DNA from 4 places in the Undibacterium sp. Ren11W genome. Region 4 is predicted to be linked to each of the others. Evidence: predicted binding sites of a transcription regulator. Region 4 holds the regulator's gene; each other region holds the start of a gene.
What was found. The regulator sigma-54, encoded in region 4, starts transcription at its own class of promoters, with help from an activator protein. The targets are predictions, from matches to a motif close to TGGCANGNAANCTGCTTT.
Positions count from the first base shown of each region.

Region 1 (5,902 bases), on a different contig from region 4:
CTTGCCGGACAGAACGAAGGGACGCAAGTCGATGTGACGTGGTGCGATGCCGCTATCGACATAGGTAGGGCAAGCGGATAAGGCCAAGGTCGGCTGGGCGATATAAGCATCTGGTTTGGCGATCAGGCGTTGCCGGAAATCCTCTATTTGTTGTTTGCTGGAAGCAGGTCCGACCAACATGCCATAACCACCGGCACCGTGGACTTCTTTCACCACTAACTCTGGCAAATGCGCCAGCGTGTAGGCCAGATCCTCGGGCTTACGACATTGATAAGTCGGGACATTATTGAGTATGGCTTGCTCCGACAGATAAAATTTAATCATGTCCGGCACGAAGGGATAAATCGATTTATCGTCCGCCACCCCGGTACCGATCGCATTGGTCAATGTGACCCGGCCAGCGCGATACACCGACAACAATCCTGGTACGCCGATGCTGGAATCAGCGCGAAACGCTAGCGGATCCATAAAGTCATCATCGATGCGACGATAAATCACATCGACCCGCTTCGGCCCGCGCGTGGTGCGCATGTACACGGCATTGTCGTTGACGAATAAATCTTTACCCTCGACCAGCTCCACCCCCATCTGCTGCGCCAGGAAGGCATGCTCAAAATAGGCAGAGTTATACATGCCAGGCGTCATCACCACGACGGTAGGATTTTCTACCCCCATCGGGGCCACCGAACGCAGATTATCGAGTAGCAAATCGGGATAGTGATCGACCGGCGCAATTTTATTGCGGGCAAATAATTCAGGGAACAACCGCATCATCATCTTGCGGTCTTCCAGCATATACGAGACCCCGGAGGGCACACGTAGATTGTCTTCCAGCACGTAGAATTCGCCTTGCCCGGCACGCACGATATCGACGCCGGCGATATGCGCATAAATATCAGACGCCACCGAGATGCCGTGCATCTCTGGCCGGTATTGCGCGTTCTTGTAGATTTGTTCGGCCGGGATAATGCCGGCCTTGATGATGTTCTGATCGTGATAAATATCATGAATGAACATATTCAAGGCTTTTACCCGTTGCACCAATCCAGCCTGCAGATGCGCCCATTCGGTCGCCGGAATAATGCGCGGAACGATATCAAACGGGATCAGGCGCTCGGTGCCGGCATCGTCTCCATACACCGCAAAAGTAATACCGACCCGGCGAAACAAGATGTCGGCCTCGGCACGCTGACGCTGTATGGTTTCGGGCGCTTGTTCACTGAGCCAGCTTGCGAACTCACGATAATGTTCACGCGTCGCTGCCGCCGTCAAGGCAGAGAAGCCAGTGCCATCCGCCGTCATTTCATTGAAGAATTTTGCCATGATGTGTGATCGCTGTTGTTTCACACTTTACTAGCAAGAAGCAAGCCAAGTTAGGACTTACTCAAAATTGTTCCCGCTAGGCGTAACGCCGAAGACAGTACTTTAGTACGACAAGGCGAGTACAAGGCCGCTGGGGCGGCTTTGCGTAAGTCCTACAAGTTTAAAAATCCAGCACCAGCACACTAGGGTTCTCGAAGGTAATCGATCAGAGCTATCGTTCTGGCATCAGGTGGCGGAGTCAGCAAACTCACCGCAAACATCGTGATAAAACCGCAAGGCACGCCGAACACGCCTGCCGAGATCGCCGCTATATGCCACCATTGATTATTCGCATTGCCACCAAATAAGGGGTGGGTACTGAGCATATAGAACACGCATACCGCAAAACCAGTGATGATGCCCACGATGGCACCCGGTTGATTGGCGCGTTTCCAAAAAATGCCCAAAACTAGTGCAGGAAAAAGTGTGGACGCCGCCAAGGAAAAAGCTGCACCAACAAGTGACAAAATATCGGCCGGTTTAAGAGACGCCACATATGCCGCCACCAAGGCCACCACCAATAATAATAATTTAGAGATGGTGACCCGCTTCTGGGTCGATGCACTGGGATCGACCATCTTGTAATAAATATCGTGCGAGAGCGAATTGGAAATCGTCAGCAACAAACCATCCGCCGTCGACAGCGCGGCGGCTAAGCCACCGGCCGCCACCAGACCGGAAATCACATACGGCAAACCTGCAATCTCGGGCGTAGCCAACACCACGATATCAGCGTCGAGCGCGATTTCGGCCAGTTGTACAATGCCGTCATGATTAATATCGACGATATTTACCAGCGGATTGCTTTTATCGATACTCGCCCAATAGGTGACCCATGAAGGCAGTTTGTTAAAATCCATGCCCACCAACGAAGTATAAATATCGTACTTCACCAAAATCGCCAATGCAGGGATACTGATATACAGCAGCATGATGAAAAACAATGACCAAAATACCGAGTCACGACTCTCGCTCACCGATGGCGTGGTGTAATAGCGCACCAAAATATGCGGCAATGCGGCAGTCCCCACCATCAGGCAAAATACCAGCGCCATGAAATTATTCCGTTTGATATCCGACTCTGCCGCTGTTTTTGCTGCATATGGCGTGTAATTGGACTCGACCGGCTCAGCACGCGCCAGATTAGCATTTTTCGCTTCCAGCCAAACCGCTTGCGCCTCCTGGGGCGACTTGGGGTAATTGGCGAGTGCCTTACTGGCAGCCTTGATTTGTATCAGCGTAGCATTGCCCGACTTGAGCTCATCTAAATGCTGACGTAACTCGAAGCGCCCGGTTTCCCACGAGGCAGGCAACTGATTAATTCGGACTTGATACGACTCGGCGCGCTGTTTAAATATTCGTCTAACTTCTTGCTCTTTGGGCTCCTGGGCAAAAATTTTTTCAAAAAATTCTAACTTAGGTACTATCTCGCCATACGCCACTTGCGGTACCGGCACCTGGGTATGCTTGATAGAAAGCCAGGTGACCGGAATCATGTAGGCGATAATGATGACAATATATTGCGCGACTTGAGTCCAGGTCACGGCGCGCATGCCACCCAAAAAAGAACAGACCAAAATACTGGCGAGACCTAAAAATATACCCACGGAAAAATCCACACCGGTAAACCGGGATGTGATCAAGCCCACTCCATAAATTTGTGCCACGACATACGTAAAAGAAATAATCACGGTGGCAATCACGGCTAGTACCCGCACCACATTGCTGCCGTGAGGGCCAGCAAAACGCGTGCCTAAAAAATCTGGAATACTGTATTGGCCAAATTTGCGTATATAGGGCGCGATCAGCAGCGCCACCAGACAGAAACCGCCGGTCCAGCCTATGATGTAGGCCAGACCATCAAAACCTTGTAAATACAAGCCTCCAGCCAGGCTCAAAAAACTGGCAGCCGACATCCAATCGGCGGCAGTCGCCATGCCATTAAAGATGGCAGGCACGCGTCGACCCGCCACATAATATTCCGAGATATCTGAAGTGCGGCTCATCACGCCAATACCAGCATACAAAATAATGGTGGCGAACATGAACAGGTAACCTATCCAGGCACGTGGTACGCCTTCTTTTTCTAACACCGCCAAACTAATGAGAAAGGTGACGAACAGCAGGGTGTACCAACCATAATAAATCGCCAGCCGCTTGGTAAATGCGCGCTCACTCATGTTGATTTTCCATGGCGGCAAGCAGCGTCATATTTTTTTGTCTGGCCGCGATGCGGTGGGACTTCAAGGAGAAAATCGCCAGTATCAACACATATATCAAGGTCAGACCCTGCGCCGCCATGTAAAAAGAAAACGACCACCCGAAGAATCTCAAGCCACTCAACTCACGTGCAAAAAACAAGATGCCGAAACTCAATAGCAACCAGCTGAGCAAGAGGCTCATAGTCAAGCGCCGTGTTTGCCGCCAATACGCACTAGGTTCTTTATTCACGTCTATACCTTGCAAAATTACACTGCTAATTTACGTTACTAATTTACGTTACTAAATTACGCGAGCAAATGACACTGTTAAGTCACATCGTCTATCAGACTGTCATGTGGGTTTAACTGAAACGACACTCTGAAAATACATCCTGGAAATTGCGGATCTTGATTGTGAGGATTACTGACTATCTCTATCTGCGCATAGTGTTGCTGGGCAATCTCACGCACTATCGACAAACCTAAGCCACTGCCCTGAACATTGCTACCGAGGATGCGATAGAAACGATCAAACACATGTTCGCGTTCGCTCTCCGGTATGCCAGGGCCGTTGTCTTCCACTTCCAGGATCGCCAACGCCTGATCTTTATTGAGCGCCGTTCTGACGGTCACGCTATGCCCCTGCGGCGTATAGCGGATCGCGTTATCGATCAAATTACTCAAGAGTTCACGCAGCATCACCGCATTACCAAAGATCTGTATCGCTTCATCAGCCTGTTCAAACCCGAGATCGATACGGTTAGAAAATGAGGCGGGTATCCAGTCTTGCACGGTACTGCGCGCCAGATCGGAAAGCGCGATCAATTCCAGAGGCTGGGTGGCGGGAGCGGCATTTTCGGCACGTGCCAGACTCAATAATTGATTAATGAGGCGGGTAGCAGCTTCTGAACTCTTAGACAATTGCAGCAAGGATCGATGAATTTCTTGCTGATCGGTCTGGCGTAAGGCTAATTCTGATTGCATACGCATACCGGCCAGCGGCGTCTTCATCTGATGCGCGGCGTCGGCGATAAAGCGCTTCTGTATCGCGATCGTCAATGAGAGCCGCGCCAGCATCTCATTTAATGAGCGTACCAGCGGGGTAATTTCTTCCGGTACCTGATGCGAATCGATAGGACTGAGATCGTCCGGTTTTCTGGCACGTATGCGTTGCTGCAACTCTGCCAGCGGAGACAGTCCACGGCTCAGAGCAAACCAGACCAGCGCCAGCGCCACCGGCAAAATAATAAACTGCGGCAAAATCACACCCTTGATGATTTCGTTGGCCAGCACGGCGCGTTTTTCCAGCGTTTCGCCCACCTGTATGAGCGCCAGACGCGGTTCAAAATTGCTCGTCACAGGATTGCCAGGGCTGGCGCGATTGAGGTCAATATAGCTATACGCGACCCGGATCTCGATGCCATGCAGTTTATCGTTGCGAAACAAAATATTGCCGGGATTCGGTCTATCCTCATCCACCGGCAAGGACAGTTCGCGGTCGCCGTCTATCAGTTCGCCCTGGTAGCCTTTGATTTGATAATACACATTATCAAGATCGTCAGCCCTGAGAATATCGCTTGCGGGACTGGATAATTGCACCACCACTTTGGCGTCGACCTGCCGCACTTGTTGCGACAAGACTAGCACCTTATCTTCCAGTGCCCGGTCAAAAGGTTGATTCGCGATCGCCTTGGCGACCAGATAGGTAATGGCGATACTCATCGGCCACAGCAGCAGCAGTGGCACCAGCATCCAATCCAAGATCTCACCAAACAGCGAACGCTGGATTTTTTCGGCCGGCTGCCCGTGCTGATTTTCGGGATGCTCGCTGTTATCTATGTCTGGCTCGTGAGCGCTAACTGACGTCAAGCCTAACTCGGAAGCAGATGCTGCATGCGCCCCATTAAGCGAGGCGTCCAGGCGACTGCTGTTCGTCATGAAGTTTCATTAGTGCTAGCAGGCGGCACGGCAGTCGGAGTCGTCGTGAGCGTTGGCGTGAAGATTTTCTCCAGACAATAACCGAGACCACGGACAGTCGCGATACGCACTCCATCGACTTCGATTTTTTTTCTTAAGCGATGCACATACACTTCGATCGCATTATTACTGACCTCATCACCCCACTCGCACAGATGATCGACCAGTTGTTCCTTCGAGACTAAGCGACCGGTTCTTTGCAGCAAAACCTCCAGTAAGCCGAGCTCGCGCGCCGACAAATCCAGCATTTGATCGTTGATGTAGGCGATACGCCCGACCTGATCATAGGTGAGCGGGCCATGTGTGATCAGAGCCGGACCGCCGCCAGCACCGCGCCGTGTCAGCGCTCGTACGCGCGCTTC
Region 1 is NZ_JBMPPB010000006.1:263,996-269,897, reverse strand. It holds gene ACO0K8_RS15345 (circularly permuted type 2 ATP-grasp protein) at 1-1,323, opposite strand, end outside; gene ACO0K8_RS15340 (sodium:solute symporter family protein) at 1,506-3,542, opposite strand; gene ACO0K8_RS15335 (DUF4212 domain-containing protein) at 3,535-3,813, opposite strand; gene ACO0K8_RS15330 (sensor histidine kinase N-terminal domain-containing protein) at 3,891-5,501, opposite strand; gene ACO0K8_RS15325 (response regulator) at 5,498-5,902, opposite strand, start outside.
Region 1: the regulator sigma-54 is predicted to act here: its motif matches at 1,354-1,371, upstream of ACO0K8_RS15345 (circularly permuted type 2 ATP-grasp protein).

Region 2 (5,902 bases), on a different contig from region 4:
CGCCCGATGGCGGCATTGGCGCGGCCGGTGTTTGCACTGGCTACCCGCGTGCCAGGTCTGGGCGGCCAACTAGTGGCAGAATTGGCCCTGAGTCTGGCCAGTGCGCCGGCGGCAATCCTGGCCTTACTGCTGATGCCGCTGCTGGCGCTGGCTGCACCCGCCGCCAGTTTGTCCGGCTTAATGCTGGCCGCCACTCTGGTGTGGCTATTGTGGATCGCCGATATCGGCAGCCGTGATTATCAGGCCGATACTGAGAACCTGGTACACGCCAGCAGCGGCGGCGCGACTAGCCGCTATCTGCGCCATCTGGCGACGCCTATTATCCTCGGCTGGCTGTTACTGCTGCCAATTGGCTTGGGCTTGTTCGCCCACCAGCCTATCAAGCTATTGGCCTTGCTGGTCGGCATCTGCGCCTTGTCCGCTGGTTCGACTGTCTTAGGACGCTGCACCGGCAGCTCGCGCAGCTTCCTGGCACTGTCTTTGTTTTGGTTATACGTGGCGATCAATGCGAACGGCGTCGCCTGGATAGACCTGCTGGGCTTTAACGGTGCCGCCGATCGCACTTCGATCGCGCAGCATGCCCTGATGACGCTGGCGCTGCTGGTGGCAGGCTATGCGCATACAATCAGGCGCGCCCGCTGATGTGGGCGTGCTAAAGGCAAACTAAGAAAATTAAAAACAGCAACCGGCCAGCGCGCATATCCCATGCGGGTTTCCAGCCAGGCAGGCCGAACAGGCGCATGGAATATGCGCGCTGGCCGACCTGTGCTGCAAAAATATACAATAGTGCTTGACCCTGACCTTAGGTGAGGCTGGAAAGTAGCGTTATGGAGGTGAGGCTATGTTATTAAAAATAGGTGAATTGGCTAGCCGTAGCGGCTTAACGGTGCGTACTTTGCATCACTATGATGAGCTGGGGCTGCTCTCACCATCCGCGCGCAGCGAGGCTGGCTACCGGCTGTATAACCGCAACGATGTGGCGCGCTTGCACCGCATTTTGGCCTTGCGCCAACTCGGTTTGTCATTAGCCGAGGTAGCTACCACGCTGGCGAGTGAAGGCGAGGCTTTGCCTGGTCTGATAGCGCGCCAATTACAGGCCTTGAATCTGCAGATCAGCCAGGCCGTGCGCTTACGTGATCGCCTCAGTAATTTGCAGGACACGCTGCAACAGGCGCAGCAAGGCGGGCTTGAACCGGAACTGGCCGATTGGCTGGCAACTTTGGAGTTGATGACGATGTATGACAAATATTTCAGCAGCGATGAGCAGGCCGAGCTGCAGCGACGCAAGAACGATACTGTGGTGGTTGAGGCGCAATTGAGCTGGCCAGTCTTGATCGCAGAAGTGAAACAGTTGATGGCAGCGGCTTGTCCAGTGGACGAGCCCAGAGTGCAGCAGGCGGCTCAGCGCTGGTCTGATCTGGTCCAGCAATTTACCGGTGGCAAACCAGACCTGATGGTCAAGTCGGCCCAGATGATGCTGCAAGAGAGCAGCATGCAAGTACAAACCGGCATAGACCCAGCCATGATGGCGTATATGGCCGCGGCCTTGGCCGAGCAACGTTTAGCCATTTATGCGCGCTATCTAAATCAGGCCGAGATGCAAAAACTACGCAGCAGCTATGGCAAAAACGGGCCGGCATGGTTGCCCCTGATCGCCCGTATGCGCGCCTTGATGCATGCCGCTGCGGCCGCAGATTCGGTGCAGGTGCAGGCCGCTTGCGCCGAATGGGAGCAACTCACGCAAGCCTTTGCCGGCGTTGATGCTGGTACGCGTCAGAAAATGTGGCTGGCGCTGCAACAAGAGCCGCAGCGATTGGCACGCACCGGTGTCGATCAGGCGCTGCTGTCCTTTGTGCGGGCGGCCGGGGTGGATGCGGTCTGTTGAGAAAGCGATGCCGCGGCGATAAACCCGCGCTAGAAACTGTCGATTTTCTTTACAGGTCTGTCGTTGATTTTTTCACAAATTCCGTATTAAGCGATTGATTTACTTCATTTAATTTATTGCGGCATAGAAAATGCTTGCTTCCTGAAATCATTAATAATAATTCAGGGAGATCCATCATGACGTCGAATTTACGGGCACAGCTAGTCATCTGCATTCTTGGTTTGATGGCAATGGCAACGGCACTTTCTAGCGTTGCGGCACCGATCACACACAATTTTGATGAACTAGGCGCACCCGTCGATTGCTGTTTTGGCAGTGGCGCATACAATGTCGTCAGCTATCCGGATCTGACCGTGAGCTCCGGGCCTAGCGCGGTGGTGATGAATTATCAGGGGTGGTCGAATATGCAAACCTCGGGCATAAATTTATATGGCACTTTAGATGGCTATATCGACCTCACTTTCTCTAGTCTGGTGAATAATCTCAATTTCGATATTATCAACGGTGCTGGCGAGTTTACTTTCAGCGTGAATTATTATGACCTCTTGAATAATCTCATCGAAGTCGATTTGATGAGCCTAAACAGCTTCGCTAGCGCCGGTTCGGTAGGGCATATTGCCGGCAGTGCAGGCAATATCGCGAAAGTCAGAATTTTAGGAAATGAGGATTTCGCCATCGATACCATTAGTTTTGAAATAGCCGCGAGCGAAGTACCAGAACCCGACAGCCTCGCCCTATTCGCCTTAGCTACACTGTGCTGGTCTGGCATGCTGCTAGCCAGACGTCGCAGTCAGCGCTATCCGCGAATTGCGCATCGTGAGTGCCGTCAAGCGCAGTAATCACCAGCATTGGCTATCCAAAACGCCCGCTAGTTCGCGGGCGTTTTGCTTTATGCTAGCGAGCTAATGATTTTTCTATACTCCGGATTGAGGTTTTATGAAGTATCTATTCACGTTATCGAGTTTATTGATTGCCACGCTGTTCTCAAACGCATTATGGGCGGCAGACGACTGGCGTTTAAGCAGCGCTGGCTACGGTCCGCTACAGCCGGGTATGACGGCCAAACAAGCCGAGTCACTACTCGGCAGCAAGCTCATCACAGCGAGCGAAGGCCCACCTGGCTCGGCCTGCAAGTTTATGTCGGCTGCGCAGGGCCACGCTGGAGTCACGCTGATGCTGCAGCACGGCCGGATTACGCACATAGAAGCAAACTCACCTGGCATACTCACCAAATCAGGTGTGGCAGTCGGCGACTCCAGCGCAAAACTCAAGCGCCTGTTTGGCAAACAGCTAGAGATAGAAGTGCATAAGTACGATGAAAAAGGGTTTTACTATTTTCTCTGGGACGCCAAGCGCAGCCGCGGCATGAAGTTTGAGATTGCCAACGATAAAGTCGAGACCATCTATGCCGGCAGCAAAACCATTAGTCTGGTGGAAGGCTGTAATTGATGATCTTAGGCTGATGCCTTAGCAAATCGCTGCCGCAATCCCGATGCGGCCTGCAGCCGGATATCGTGCCACTAGGCGCATGGATATTGCGCTTACAGTTTGGGGATTTTAGAAGTTTCCTTAGCCATGTAAAATAGGCTCTAGCCTTACCCCGCCCGCTTCAACCACTCTTACGGCCAATCTGTTGAAGAAACACTGAAAAATGTCTGGCCCGGATAGAAAATGAAATCGATGTACCGCATTCGCCATGGCTTACTCTGCCTGACTACCATCTTGCTGTCGCAACTGAGCGCGCCCGCCGTCGCGGCAGTGGCGCAAACGCAAACCTTTCCTGCCAAATTCAGCCGCGACGAAAGTATGTTACTGGAGCAGGTCGTGTGCGGACAAAAATATGGGATGGCGCTGGCCGAGATCGATGCACGCGCCTTTGAAGCGAACGCCAGTGCCGCCAATTATGCCGACGTCAAATGCCGTCCGCATGCGCGCCTAGAGGGGCAGCCGCTGTACTACGTGGCGCAATGCGTACGCAGCGCGAAACAATGGAGCTGCGCCCAGGCCGAGTTGGAAACCCTGGTCCAGCTCAGGCAGCGTCAGTTGGTGATGCGCCCCGGCAGCTTAGATCCGAAACTGGCTTACCAGGCTGTGCAAAAAATCAGCGGCTATGGCTATTTCCAAGCCAAATCTCTTGATGCAGCATTGCAATCGACCTGCAATCTGGGCCAGGGCGAAACCCCCGATCTGATAGAAATATCCTGCCAGCGCTGGGCGATTACGGTGTCGTTCTGGTGCCCTGCCTCAGAACCGAAAACACCTTGTCCACGTGTGATTTTTATGGGTGAACGCCCTTGATGTTTTCGGCATTAGAACAATGTCTAGCGCACCGGTGGTAACCGTCCAGTTTGAAATATCGAAAGCATGTGCGCGTGCACCCGCTGGACGCCGATTGTTAGGCTAATGCTTTGTTCTGGCATCAGATCCACCCAGACCGTGGAACGGAACTGTAGCTGTAGTGATTGCTGGGATGCGATCGGACTGGTCGCGCAGACTATTCTGACACGACCGTGTGTTAGTCTTGAAAATACACCGATGAGTCCAGCAATCGTTTTCGTTTCTCCAGAGTGAAAGATTTTTAAAACGTGTTCGCGACCATTTTCTCCTAGTCGTGATAATCCCTCCAGCAAACTAGAAACACAATCATCTACGTAGATGTAGTCACGCGAAGTGTCCAAGGGGACAAAAATATTGATAGGTACTCGATGTAAGATGCTGCGGGAAATGTGTGGGATCAAGCCATGGGCGGTATTTATCTGTGGTGCTGGGCCATACAAATTGGAAATGCGTGCAACCAAAGTCGAAATTTCGGGGTGCTCCTTCACCCATTCCTGAAGCATACTTTCCTGGAGTAACTTATTTCTGCCGTAATCCGAAATCGGCTGACAGCTTGATGTCTCAGTTAGCGGTTGCTTGTGATTATTTCCGTACACGCCACCGGCAGAACTGACCAAGAGCACCTTGCCCCGATGCTGCGGAAGCTGTTTGCCAAGTGCATAGAGCAAGCAGTTTAAATAATCTGTCTCAACCCGAAGACTTTCATTGGAGCTTCCTACCGCGCCGGAACCTGCGCACCACAAGACGGCCCAGCTACATCCTCTGGTATTCACTTCCCGGACAAACTCCAATGTTTGCGCCTCTAAAACTTGTCGGCCTTGAACCGGGTTTCTCCATGGGATTCCAGACGATCCAAGTCGCCATGGTTCTATGCCAAATCTGTGCTGCGCCATGGCCTGCAAGACGTTGGATCCCAGCAAGCCTCCTCCGCCCAATACCCAGGCCAATGTATTACTCATAAAGCGTCTTTGTCTTTGGGCTTTGGCCCAGTCACTGTCAGGTAAAGTGGTTTGCCCAAGGCCATGATGAGCAGCATACCTAAATACTCGGCGATCACCCCGATGGAGAATAGAATCAATCCAGAAAAGAGACTTATTGCGATCATTAAAGAGGTCCATCCCTGAATCGGTACTTGATGTGCGTATTTACCCCACAGCAGATAGATCGTGATAACAATTGAGATCAGTATGGTCAGACATCCCGTCAATGCAATGATTCTCAACGGCAGCGTACCAGCGGTCATAATAAGGCGCCAGAGATGGGCCATTAACTTTCTCAGTGAGTAGCCAGAGCTGCGTCCGCGCTCGTTCCGAAGTACGATGTGGCAGAAGGAAACTCGTCCAACGACCCACGACAGCGCGATATCGAGAAATACGCCCGGGCCACAAAATGCCGCCAGGCTTCGCGCGATCTCTCCCTGTATTAGTCTGAAGCTTGAAAAACCTCCAGCTGACCGATCACCGAGAAGTTTCCGGCCTAAGCCATTTGCGAATTTGCTGGCCAGATTGCGCCACCAAGCATGCGGTGCAACATTCTCCGGTTTGGGATAAACCAGTTGCGCTCCATGTTCCAAGGCTTGGTCGAGCATAGGCCCCACGAATGCGGGATCATGCTGTCCGTCCTCGTCGAGCGTGACAATCCAATCGCCGACTGTACTGACCATGCCGGCGAGCGTTGCAG
Region 2 is NZ_JBMPPB010000002.1:308,354-314,255, forward strand. It holds gene ACO0K8_RS08030 (hypothetical protein) at 1-642, shown strand, start outside; gene ACO0K8_RS08035 (MerR family transcriptional regulator) at 842-1,885, shown strand; gene ACO0K8_RS08040 (PEP-CTERM sorting domain-containing protein) at 2,062-2,724, shown strand; gene ACO0K8_RS08045 (hypothetical protein) at 2,822-3,334, shown strand; gene ACO0K8_RS08050 (hypothetical protein) at 3,557-4,183, shown strand; gene ACO0K8_RS08055 (NAD-dependent epimerase/dehydratase family protein) at 4,207-5,181, opposite strand; gene ACO0K8_RS08060 (glycosyltransferase) at 5,178-5,902, opposite strand, start outside.
Region 2: the regulator sigma-54 is predicted to act here: its motif matches at 2,005-2,022, upstream of ACO0K8_RS08040 (PEP-CTERM sorting domain-containing protein).

Region 3 (5,902 bases), on a different contig from region 4:
TGCTGATTGAATGAATCAATGCATCAATGAATTAATTGATTCAATTGATTCAATTGATTAGTTAGGCACATCGTCATAAGTAAAAGCACGTGCCACGGCCACCAATATTTGCTCCAAGATCAAACCAACCAAACCTATCACCACGATCGCGATGATGATGTGCGGAACATTCAGGCTATTCCACTCATCCCAGACCCAGAAACCGATACCAACCCCACCGGTGAGCATTTCTGCCGCGACGATCACTAACCAGGCCGTGCCTATCGCTAACCTGACCCCGGTCAACATATACGGCAAGACCGAGGGAAACAAGATTTTGGTGAATATCTTCCATTCCGACAGATTTAAGACCCGCGCTACGTTCATGTAATCTTGTGGCACGCGCTGCACACCGATCGCGGTATTGATGATCATAGGCCAGATCGAACAGATAAAAATCGACCAGATCGCCGCCGGATGTGCCGACTTAAATACCAGCAAACCTATCGGCAACCAGGCCAGCGGCGAGACCGGCTTGAGTAAGCTGATGATGGGATTAAACATACCGGACAAAAACTTAAACCGCCCAATCAGAAAACCCAAAGGAATACCGATCGCGGCGGCCAGACCGAAGCCCAGCGCCACCCTTTTCAGCGAGGCAAAGATGTTCCAGCCTATGCCCTGATCGTTAGGGCCATTTTGGTAAAACGGATCAGAAAACAGCTTAATTGCCTCTTGCAAGGTAAGCCAGGGAGAGGGGAAACTGGAGGTCTTGATCGCGATGATTTCCCATATCAGTATCAATAGCCCCAGACCCAAGATCGGTGGCAGAACCGCTAGAAAAAACGGTTTAAATGCAATAGCGCGCTTCACTTTCTGCGCAGTTTTTTCGCTGGACGCAGGTAGCGCTGCGGCAGGCGGTATGACTGCAGCCGGTTTGACTACGCTAGTGCTACTGGCCGGTTCGCGGATCACGCCATGTACCATGCTATTCATATTTACTCCCTATGCTTTAATCTTAAAAGCGGCCGCGTAAGCTGCCGGATTTTTACCATCCCAGACCGAGCCGTCCATCAGTTTGCTGCTGCGCATGACATCCTTAGGCACGGCGACCTTGGCCATAGCCGCAGCATCTTTGTAGACGTCGATGCGGTTGACTGCTTTTGCCACTGCCAGATAATCCGGATCAGCTTTCAGCAAGCCCCAGCGTTTGTGCTGAGTCATGAACCACATGCCGTCCGACAGATAAGGAAAATTCACCGCGCCGTCATTGAAAAATTTCATGTAATTAGGATCGTCCCAGGTCTTGCCCAGGCCATTTTGATAGCGCCCCATAATCCTTTGATTGATCACATCCACCGAAGTATTCACATAGGCCTTATCGGCGATGGTTTCGGCCATCTTGTTTTTATTCGTCAGGGAAGCATCAATCCAGCGGCTCGCTTCGAGAATCGCAGCGGTCATGGCGCGTGCCGTATTTGGATACTTCTGTACAAACTCGGCGCTGGTGCCCAACACTTTCTCAGGATGATCTTTCCAAATGTCTTGCGTCGTCGCGGCGGTGATGCCGATGCCGTCGGCAATCGCTCTATGATTCCAAGGCTCACCGACGCAATAGCCATCCATATTTCCAACCCGCATATTCGCCACCATTTGTGGTGGCGGCACGGTAATAACCTTGGCTTCTTTTAAAGGATTGATACCATGCGCCGCCAGCCAGTAATTGAGCCACATCGCGTGCGTGCCAGTCGGAAAGGTATGGGCAAAAGTGTATTCGCGCTTTTCCATTTGCATCAGCTTGGCCAGGCCAGCACCATCGACCGCCCCTTTATCCGCCAATTTTTTCGATAAGGTAATGGCCTGCCCGTTATTGTTCAGTGTCATCAAGACTGCCATGTCTTTCTTGTTGCCGCTCACGCCCATCTGCACCCCATAGATCAAGCCATACAAGACGTGTGCCGCATCGAGTTCGCCATTGACTAATTTATCGCGCACACTGGCCCATGAGGATTCTTTGGTCGGAATAATTTTGATACCATATTTTTTGTCGAAACCGAGCACCGATGCCATCACAATCGAGGCGCAATCGGTCAAGGGAATGAAGCCGATCCGCACTTCTTCTTTCTCTGGTTTATCGGAGCCGGCGGCCCAGACACCACCTGAACGCAGCCCCACGACACCGGCTCCTGCGACGACTGCAGCACCCTGCAAAAAATGGCGGCGCTGAAGATCAGTTTGGCTGCGATCAAGCTGAGTCTCCACTAAAGTGAGATCTTCGGACTGATTTTTTGGTGTTTGAATTGACATAGTGCGCTCCAGCTTAAGAAAAAATAAAAACAAAAAAAGGCGTCTTGCCATACTGATTAATCAATATGGGAAGACACCTTTGTCTTGGTGAATCGACCGCCGTTAGCCGGATTCACTCTTGCACCTGCGTTGGCGCTTTACTACCTATTAGCAATTGCTGTGCCAGTTCTCTTTACGCTGGGATGCCTACGCAGTGACAGCTTAAAACCGGAAAATCGTCCCCAATACAGAGAAAAAACTGCACCGTTATGACGCGGCGCACCAATACAGGTCAAAATCTACGCGCCCAACAAATCTGCCACATCCAGCACCCGCTGCGCCAGATCGGCCAACTTCAGATTTTTTTCCATCGCCTGTTTGCGTAGCCTCTGATAGGCATCGTTTTCCGACAACTGATGGCGCTCCATTAGCAAACCCTTGGCGCGTTCTATGGTTTTGCGCTCAGCCAACTTAGCCTTGGTATCGGACAACTCGGAACGCAGCTTTTGGTCGGCATTAAAACGCGCCATCGCAACATCAAGCACGGGTTTGATACGCTCGGTATGCAAACCCGCTACCACATAGGCGGAAACCCCCGCCTCCATGGCTGCGGCCATATTGGTCTGATCGCTATCTTCCGTGAACAGGACGATGGGACGCGGTGCATCGCGGGTCGCTAACACCATGTGTTCAAGAACATCACGCGCATCCGATTCGGCATCGATGATGATCATATCTGGCTGCAACTGAGCGATACGCTCGGTCATGTAGAGATCGCCCGGCAGCACCGCAATAATGTTGTAGCCGGCCTGCAGTAAACCTATGCGTAAGGCGCGCGAACGTGCCAGTTGTGCCTGCACATGGCTCTCCTGCTCATTTTCGGCCGGGATAACGGTATTCACGACCACGATCCGTAAACTAGCTGCTTTCATATTTTGATACTCTAGAGTGCTGCTGATTGGCTGGTTAAGACCTATAATCTGTCTTTTACGGATATTTGCGTCAACTAAGTAAGCAAAATCCGCACCAGGCAAAGCATCATGGGTTTGCCGCTTTAGCAAAACATCTAAATAAGAAACCATTTTTAATGATAGTTCTCGGCATTGAATCCTCCTGCGATGAAACCGGCTTAGCCTTGTACGACACTGAGCACGGCTTGCTGGCGCATGCGCTGCACTCGCAGATCGCGATGCATCAGGAATACGGCGGTGTCGTTCCTGAGCTCGCTTCACGCGACCATATTCGGCGCGCCCTGCCCTTATTGACCGAAGTATTGACCAAGGCCAAGCTGGACAAACATCAGATCGACGCCATCGCCTACACCCAAGGCCCGGGGCTGGCCGGCGCCTTGCTGGTCGGTGCCTCGGTCGCCTGCGGATTGGCGCTGGCATTGAATAAACCGGTCATCGGCATCCATCATCTGGAAGGGCACTTGCTGTCCCCCTTGTTAGCGAGCCAGCCGCCACAATTCCCCTTCATCGCCTTACTGGTATCGGGCGGTCATACGCAATTGATGCGGGTCGATGGCGTAGGACAGTACAAATTACTCGGTGAGACTTTAGATGATGCGGCCGGCGAAGCCTTCGACAAATCGGCCAAACTGCTGGGTTTAACTTACCCCGGCGGGCCGGCGATTTCGCGTCTGGCCGAGTTTGGCGACCCTAAGGCCTATAAATTGCCACGCCCTATGTTGCATTCTAAAGATCTCAATTTCAGTTTTTCGGGTCTCAAAACTGCCGTATTGACGGTGGTAAAAAACCATAACACTGACATCTGCGAGCAAGACAAGGCCAACATCGCGCGTGGTTTTGTCGATGCTCTGGTCGACGTGCTGGTCGCCAAATCCATGACAGCGCTCAAAGAACATGGCTTAAAACGTTTGGTGATCGCCGGTGGTGTCGGTGCCAATCAGCAATTGCGCACCGCCTTAAATGCCGCTGCCGCCAAGCGCCGTTATCAGGTGTTTTACCCTGAGCTGGAATTTTGTACCGACAACGGAGCCATGATTGCCTTTGCTGGCGCCATGCGCCTGCAACAAAATCCATCCCTGGCAACGCGCGAGTATGGCTTTAATGTCAGGCCGCGCTGGCCGCTGCATGAGTTGCAGACTTAGTTGCGGACTTAGTTGCGATTTAAGACGTAAAAAAAACGCAGAACTTGTTCTGCGTTTTTTATTTGGTAATACATTTTTAATGCATGAACTTACCGTCTTTACCGATCACGCTCAGATCGACATAGGTCGATGCGCTGTGGTTACTGCTGCTAAACTTCACCTGAAAACCGCCGGCGTTATAAGAACTCATAGACTCCAGCGCACGTATCAAACCATCCCGTGTTAAGCCACCACCGGCGCGTTTCAAACCTTCGACCATCACCTTGGCGGCGATAAAACCCTCCAGACTGACATAACCGACTTCACGGCCTGGCTTATTTGCATACAAGTTTTTATATTCCTTGACCACGGCAGTGATGTCTTCCCAGGGAGCTGGCATGACTTGTGAAATCATCACGCCACGTCCGTCCTTGCCCAGTTCTTTCGATAAGGCCTGGCTGCCGACGAAAGAAATATTCCAGAACACCGGAGCGGCACTCGCGTCTTTAATCATCTCCCTGATGAAAGCAGCACAAGAAGTGTAGGCAGAAACCATGATCACCGCTTGCGGCTTTGCCAGCTTTAATTTAGCAACAGCGGCCGCCACATCGACGCTATTGCGTTCCACAGTGGCCAAGCCAACCACTTCTATATTGCGTTTTTTCAACGCTCGGGTGACACCTTCCAAGCCGGCCTTGCCGTAAGCATCGTTTTGATAAAACACGGCAATGCGCTTAATTGAGAGTGTCGTAATATGATCGACAATTTTCTCTGTCTCTTCAAAATAGCCGGCGCGGATATGAAAGACATTGCGATTAAACGGTTCGCGCAGCGCTTGTGCGCCGGTAAACGGGGCAAAGAAAGGAATTTCTTCCTTATTGATCAATGGCATGGCCGCGTTCGAAGTAGGTGTTCCCACATAACCGAACAGCGCGAACGCGCCTTCTTTTTCAATTAATTGCTTGGTATTGGCGGCGGCTCTATCGGCTTCATAGCCATCATCCAGCGTTTTCAGGACAATCTGACGTCCGTTGACGCCGCCTTGAGCATTAATATGGTCAAAATAGGCCAAAGCGCCATCGCGCATTTCGGTGCCCAATTGCTGCGCTGGACCAGATAAGGCCACCGACTGTCCTAAAACTATTGTCTTGCTAGTCACGCCAGTTTCGGCGTGCGCCAGAAAACTGAAGCAACAACTTAAAAATAACAGAATACTCTCTACGCGATTTTTCATTTCCAGCCCTTAACATGCATTTATTAAAGATCAAAACATTGATCTAGCGCAATTATAATTTGTTTTGCTTTCTGAAATATCTACAATTCTGAACTTGTAACAGAGACTTACATATCGCCATACTAGCTGAACCTGCGTATTTTTCCATGCAAAACCCTGTACGCAGTATCCATGCGGCTTTCAGGCAAAAAAGCGGCTAGAGACCGCATGGATACTGCGTACAGGGTTTTGAAAATCTCAAAAAAAACGAAAAAACAAAACCTTTTCTTTGAGCCTCTACGCTTAAGCAATTTATGACGGATCGTTACAAA
Region 3 is NZ_JBMPPB010000015.1:1,026-6,927, forward strand. It holds gene ntrB (nitrate ABC transporter permease) at 58-975, opposite strand; gene ACO0K8_RS21770 (CmpA/NrtA family ABC transporter substrate-binding protein) at 985-2,286, opposite strand; gene ACO0K8_RS21775 (ANTAR domain-containing response regulator) at 2,565-3,197, opposite strand; gene tsaD (tRNA (adenosine(37)-N6)-threonylcarbamoyltransferase complex transferase subunit TsaD) at 3,353-4,378, shown strand; gene ACO0K8_RS21785 (ABC transporter substrate-binding protein) at 4,455-5,591, opposite strand.
Region 3: the regulator sigma-54 is predicted to act here: its motif matches at 3,277-3,294, upstream of ACO0K8_RS21775 (ANTAR domain-containing response regulator).

Region 4 (5,902 bases):
CCGATCTCGGCATTACCCATGTCATGCAAGGCATACATGAAAAAAAAGCGGCGTTTCTGGAGTTAATCTCTATTTTGGGTATCAAAGCTGAGCACTGCGGCTTTATCGGTGATGACGTGATCGATTTACCGGTGTTATCACGAGTTGGTTTTTCTGCCAGCGTACCGAATGCGCATGCCGAAGTAAAGTCACGGGTTCATTACCTCACATTGGCCCACGGCGGCAATGGTGCTGCGCGTGAAGTTTGCGATTTTATTTTACAAGCTCAGGGCCGCTACGATAGTGTCTTAGCTAATTTTCTGGCATGAAATATCATTTAACCGCTGATCAGTTTCGTATTTGGTTAGGCGTAGTCTTGCTAGCCTTAGTGGCACTTGCTAGTTTTTGGATACTCAAAACTCTGCGTCAAAATGGCGATGATGCAAACGCCCGTAGCAGTGTGCGTAGCGAACCTGATTACTATGTCGAAAAATTTAATTTTATACGCCTGCCAAATAATGGCCAGGCCAATGTCAGCATAGTCGGCGACAAGCTCACCCATTATCCTCGCAGCGACGATCTTGAAATCCAGCAAGCACGCATCAATAGTTTTTCCGCTGATAAATCACCGGTTAATATCCGTGCTTTGCGTGCAGTGATCGAGCAAAAATCAACACAAACGACCCCAATTCGCGAACATGATCAAATACATTTACTAGGCGACGTGCAAGTTGAGAGACCGGCTACTAGAACTTCGAGCTTCATGCAATTAAATTCAGATTATCTTTTAGTCTTACCAGATGAAAATACAATGAAAACCGATACTGCCGTGACGATGATCACAACAACATCGGAAATTCACGCGGTCGGCATGACGGCGGACAATAACACCCAGCAAGTACAATTACTTAGCAAAGTAAGGGCGCGCTTTAGTCGTGCCGGTGCCGCGCAAAAACCTCTATCGTGAAGTAAACAGGAAAAATTTTATATGTATGCCACCCGCAATTCAGGCTTGAGCTATCTTGGCCAACTAGCGATAACATTTTGCTTTCTAGCACCTATTTGTTCGGCCTATGCGGAAAAAGCAGATAGCCAGAAAGAAACCAATATCGAAGCTGAACTATCCAATTCAGATGGTAAGAGAAACATCACTACATTAACTGGCGATGTAGTACTGACACGTGGCACTCTCATCGTCAAATCGGACCGCGCCATCATTACGCAAACTGCGGACGAGCACATGAATGTAGTGTTAACCAGCAATCCGGGAAAGCAAAATTTTTTCCGGCAAAAACGCGATGGTGGGGATGATTTGTGGGTAGAAGGTGTGGCCGATCGCATTGAATACGACGATAAAACTGAGTTGGTCAGGTTTATCTCGAAAGCCCGTGTCAAGTATTTAGAAGGCAAAAAAGTCACGCAAGAGCAAGAAGGGGAATTTCTTTCCTACGACAGTCTCAATGATGTGTTTCTCGCCACAAATACCACTACCGGCACCCATGTGCCTGGGGCTGGGCGTGTGAAATTGACGCTGCAACCTAAACCGGCAAAGCCAGTCAACATGAATACTCCAGCCAAATAATTATGACTAGTACACTCGTCATCCAGGGTTTACAAAAACGCTATGGGGCGCGCCAGGTAGTGCGCGATGTTTCTTTAGAAGTAAAAAGTGGCGAAGTAGTCGGCTTACTAGGCCCGAATGGCGCTGGTAAAACCACGTCCTTCTACATGATCGTGGGCCTGGTCCCCTCAGATGCAGGAAAAATCGATATCGACGGCGTTGATATCTCGCGCATGCCGATACACCAGCGCGCCAAACTCGGCTTATCTTACTTACCGCAAGAGGCTTCAGTATTTCGCAAGTTGTCGGTGGAGGACAATATCCGCGCTGTACTCGAACTACAAACCGATGAACACGGAAAATCTCTGAGCAAAGCTGCCATCGAGCAACGTCTCGATGCCCTACTCGACGACTTACAAATCGAAGGTTTGCGAGAGAATCCAGCGCTATCGCTATCTGGTGGTGAGCGCAGACGGGTAGAAATTGCCCGCGCACTGGCAACCAATCCCCGTTTCGTCCTGCTTGATGAACCGTTTGCCGGGGTCGATCCGATTGCCGTCATAGAGATACAGCGCATCGTGGTTTTTTTAAAAAATCGCGGCATAGGCGTCTTGATCACAGATCACAATGTGCGCGAAACCTTAGGCATTTGTGACCACGCTTGCATCATTAATCAGGGTGCCGTATTAGCCAGCGGTAGTCCAGAAGAAATCATCAGCAACGAATCGGTCAGGCGCGTCTATTTGGGAGAGCATTTCCGCATGTAGCGGAAATCACACTCAGCATGAAGCAAAGCCTGCAGCTACGCACCTCGCAACATCTGGCACTCACGCCACAATTGCAACAATCGATACGGCTACTGCAATTGTCCACGCTGGAACTGCATCAAGAACTAGAAAACTTGCTGATAGAAAATCCCATGCTAGAGCGCGTCGATAATCCACTCGATAGCGCGGTACGCTTGTTGGCGGACGGCGCCATTGGCAGTACTGAATCACGGTCTGAAACGGAGTTCGGCGTCAGTTCTGCTGAAGATCAGAGTAACGCCAATACCGACTCCAGCGAGATCTCAGAAGTTAGCAACGCGGCCGATAGTGTCAGCCCTAGCGAAACCGAGTGGAGTTTTGACGATGCTCCGCAAGGCAGTAAATCCTCGGAAGAGGATGAGGGAAGACCGCAGTTAGAAGCGGCGCATATTTCACTTAAAGAACATTTGCTGGAGCAAATGCGTCTGAATCTGCGCGAACCGCGCGATCTGGCCTTGGTGGAACTGGTAATCGACGCCCTCGATGATAGCGGTTATCTGATAGAGAGCCTGGAAGATATTCATTCCAGCATCCCTCTAGAACTATTGGTTGAGCCTGAAGAGCTGAGTTTTGCCTTGCTCATGGTACAAAGTTTTGATCCTGCCGGTGTTGGCGCACGTAACTGCTCCGAGTGCCTGGCGCTGCAGATCAAACGCCTGCCCAAAATCGCTTTCGTCACCCGACGCCTCGCACTTGCCATCGTAGAAACACAATTAGGTTTATTTGCACAACGCGATTTTGCTCGCTTAAAGAAGGTTTTTAATTGTGACGATGAGGATTTGCGCGAGGCACAGGTGGTGATACGTTTATGCAAACCCAAACCTGGCGCCGAGTTTGCAGTCAGTAGTTCCGACTATGTGGTGCCGGATGTAATAGTCAAAAAATCTGCTGATGGATGGCAAGTGTTATTGAACCAGGACATCATGCCTAAGCTGCGTGTCAATAGCATGTACGCCAATATCATGAAGCAAAATCGTGGGGATGGCAGTCTTAATCCCCAGTTGCAGGAAGCACGCTGGCTGATCAAAAATATGCGGCAACGTTTCGAGACGATTTTACGGGTTTCGCAAGCAATAGTCGAAAGACAACGGAATTTTTTCACACATGGAGCGGTCGCGATGCGCCCTCTTGTTTTGCGCGAAATTGCTGATACACTGGGTTTACATGAGAGTACAATTTCTCGTGTGACCACTCAGAAATACATGCTGACCCCACATGGTATGTTTGAGTTGAAGTATTTTTTCGGTAGCCATGTCGCCACTGAAACAGGGGGTGAAGCATCATCGACGGCGATACGAGCACTCATCAAACAATTGATAGGAGCAGAAAACCAGAAAAGCCCACTCTCTGATAGCAAGATTGCAGACATGCTGGGTGAACAAGGGATGGTCATTGCGCGCCGCACAGTCGCCAAGTACCGCGAAGCCCTTAAAATTCCACCGGTCAGTTTGCGAAAATCTTTGTAAAAATTGTTCTTGAAATTTTGCGTTAGATTGCTATATATGATTTAGCTCAAACAGGTTTTTCAGATTGGGCGCATAGTAATAGCGATAGTGTCATCAAGTAACATCACCATAGGAGCGTTTTATGAATCTCACCATCAGTGGTCATCACCTTGAAGTAACTCCTGCAATTCGTGAACATGTACAAAACAAGCTAGAACGTATCAGGCGACACTTCGATCAAGTCATTGATATCGCCGTCATCCTGACGGTCGACAAGCTCCGAGAAAAGGACAAACGTCATAAAGCAGATATTAATCTGCACATCAGCGGTAAAGATATTCACGTTGAAAGTCTGGCGCAGGATCTGTATGCTGCCATCGACACACTGATAGACAAACTAGACAGGCAAGTCATTAAACACAAAGACAAAATTCAGGAACATCCGCATCAAGCGATCAAACATATTCCTGATCCAGCCTCAGTGTAAAACTATCAACCCACAAAGGGAACCCAAAACTAGGACGCTTCAGCGTCCTTTTTTGTTGGCAAAAGAGATATGTGCATCTGCAAAAAAAACATCTTGTGCAATCGTTTTTGTAGGGCTGCGATTGTCTCTTTGCACCTTTCGAATCTCTTCACAGATTCATTTGATTAGCGGACAAATTTCGATAAAATGGCAATCTAAAATTTCGATAAAACATGGGCACAAGAACATCCTGCACTCGCTGCTGATTAAATTTCAAAATGGCAGCATGCCTAACACGCACTATTCATGCGGGTTTCCAGCCTATCTCGGCTGCAAGCCGCATGCAGATTGCGTGACCAGGCTGGCACTAGTTGATTTTTCTTATCCCATCCCAATCACCTTCACTAAATACCAGATCCTATGAGTAATCATATATTAAGCTCAATACAGAACCGCATAGGGTTCATCACCCTAGATAGACCGAAAGCCCTCAATTCTTTGTCCCTAGAAATGGTACGCAACATCACCGCCACACTGTTACAGTGGCAAGAGAATGACGAAGTTGCGGCTGTTTTCATTCATAGCAGCAGTGAAAAATCATTTTGTGCCGGTGGTGACATACGCTTTTTTTACGATGTTGGTACTGCCACCCCAAAGGGAGACAGCGCCCTGTTAGAAGATTTTTTCAGCGAAGAATACGCCTTAAATCATTTAATCCATTTCTATCCTAAACCTTATGTCGCATTACTAAACGGTGTGGTCATGGGCGGTGGCATGGGGATCGCCCAGGCAGGAAAAAACTGCCGCCTGCGGATAGTCACAGAGCGTACTAAGATGGCGATGCCAGAAGTGAATATTGGCCTATTCCCGGATGTGGGCGGCAGCTACTTCCTAGCGCGTAGCCCTGGCGAAATTGGTACTTATTTAGGGATGACTGGTGACATCATCAATGCGGCCGATGCCATGTATGCAGAATTGGCAGATGTGTATATTCCTACGACTGCCTTAACCACTTTGATGGACTTACTGCGCACTACTAACAGCGACGATATTCGTGTGCTGATCCGTGAGTTTGCGACGCAATATGCCGATCAGGCAATACCAGAACAAAGTACGCTGGCGAAAAATCGTGCTGCAATAGACTTGCACTTTGCAGGCAAAGATGTAAAAAAAGTCTTGCAATCACTAGCACTCGATCAAAGTGAATTCGGCTTACAAGCCAGCGCACTGATGCAGAAACGCTCGCCCTTGCTGATGGCTGTCACATTAGAACAATTACGTCGCGGTGCCGATATGACAGTAGCAGAATGTTTGCGCATGGAGCGAACTATGGTGCGCCATTGCTTCAAACATGGCGAGGTGCTGGAAGGAGTAAGAGCCTTGGTGGTGGACAAAGACAATGCACCACGCTGGTCTCCAGCAACGCAGGAGCTAGTCGATGAATCCTTGATACTCGGTTTTTTTGAGCCGGTTTGGCCAGACTACGCTCACCCTTTGCGCGATCTGCTATAAGCGATCAGTCAATCGCAATGCGTGGGAGTTTCTATGCGCGTTGCGATTGATGCTAGGGCAGCTTGAATTGCGTTGCGGAAAGCCTGGCAGCCATCACTTCAGCAAGCCAAATACCTTGCCTATAATTTTACTG
Region 4 is NZ_JBMPPB010000008.1:80,450-86,351, forward strand. It holds gene ACO0K8_RS16920 (KdsC family phosphatase) at 1-308, shown strand, start outside; gene lptC (LPS export ABC transporter periplasmic protein LptC) at 305-946, shown strand; gene lptA (lipopolysaccharide transport periplasmic protein LptA) at 968-1,561, shown strand; gene lptB (LPS export ABC transporter ATP-binding protein) at 1,564-2,307, shown strand; gene ACO0K8_RS16940 (RNA polymerase factor sigma-54) at 2,325-3,812, shown strand; gene hpf (ribosome hibernation-promoting factor, HPF/YfiA family) at 3,934-4,278, shown strand; gene ACO0K8_RS16950 (enoyl-CoA hydratase/isomerase family protein) at 4,678-5,769, shown strand; gene ACO0K8_RS16955 (DUF4197 domain-containing protein) at 5,863-5,902, opposite strand, start outside.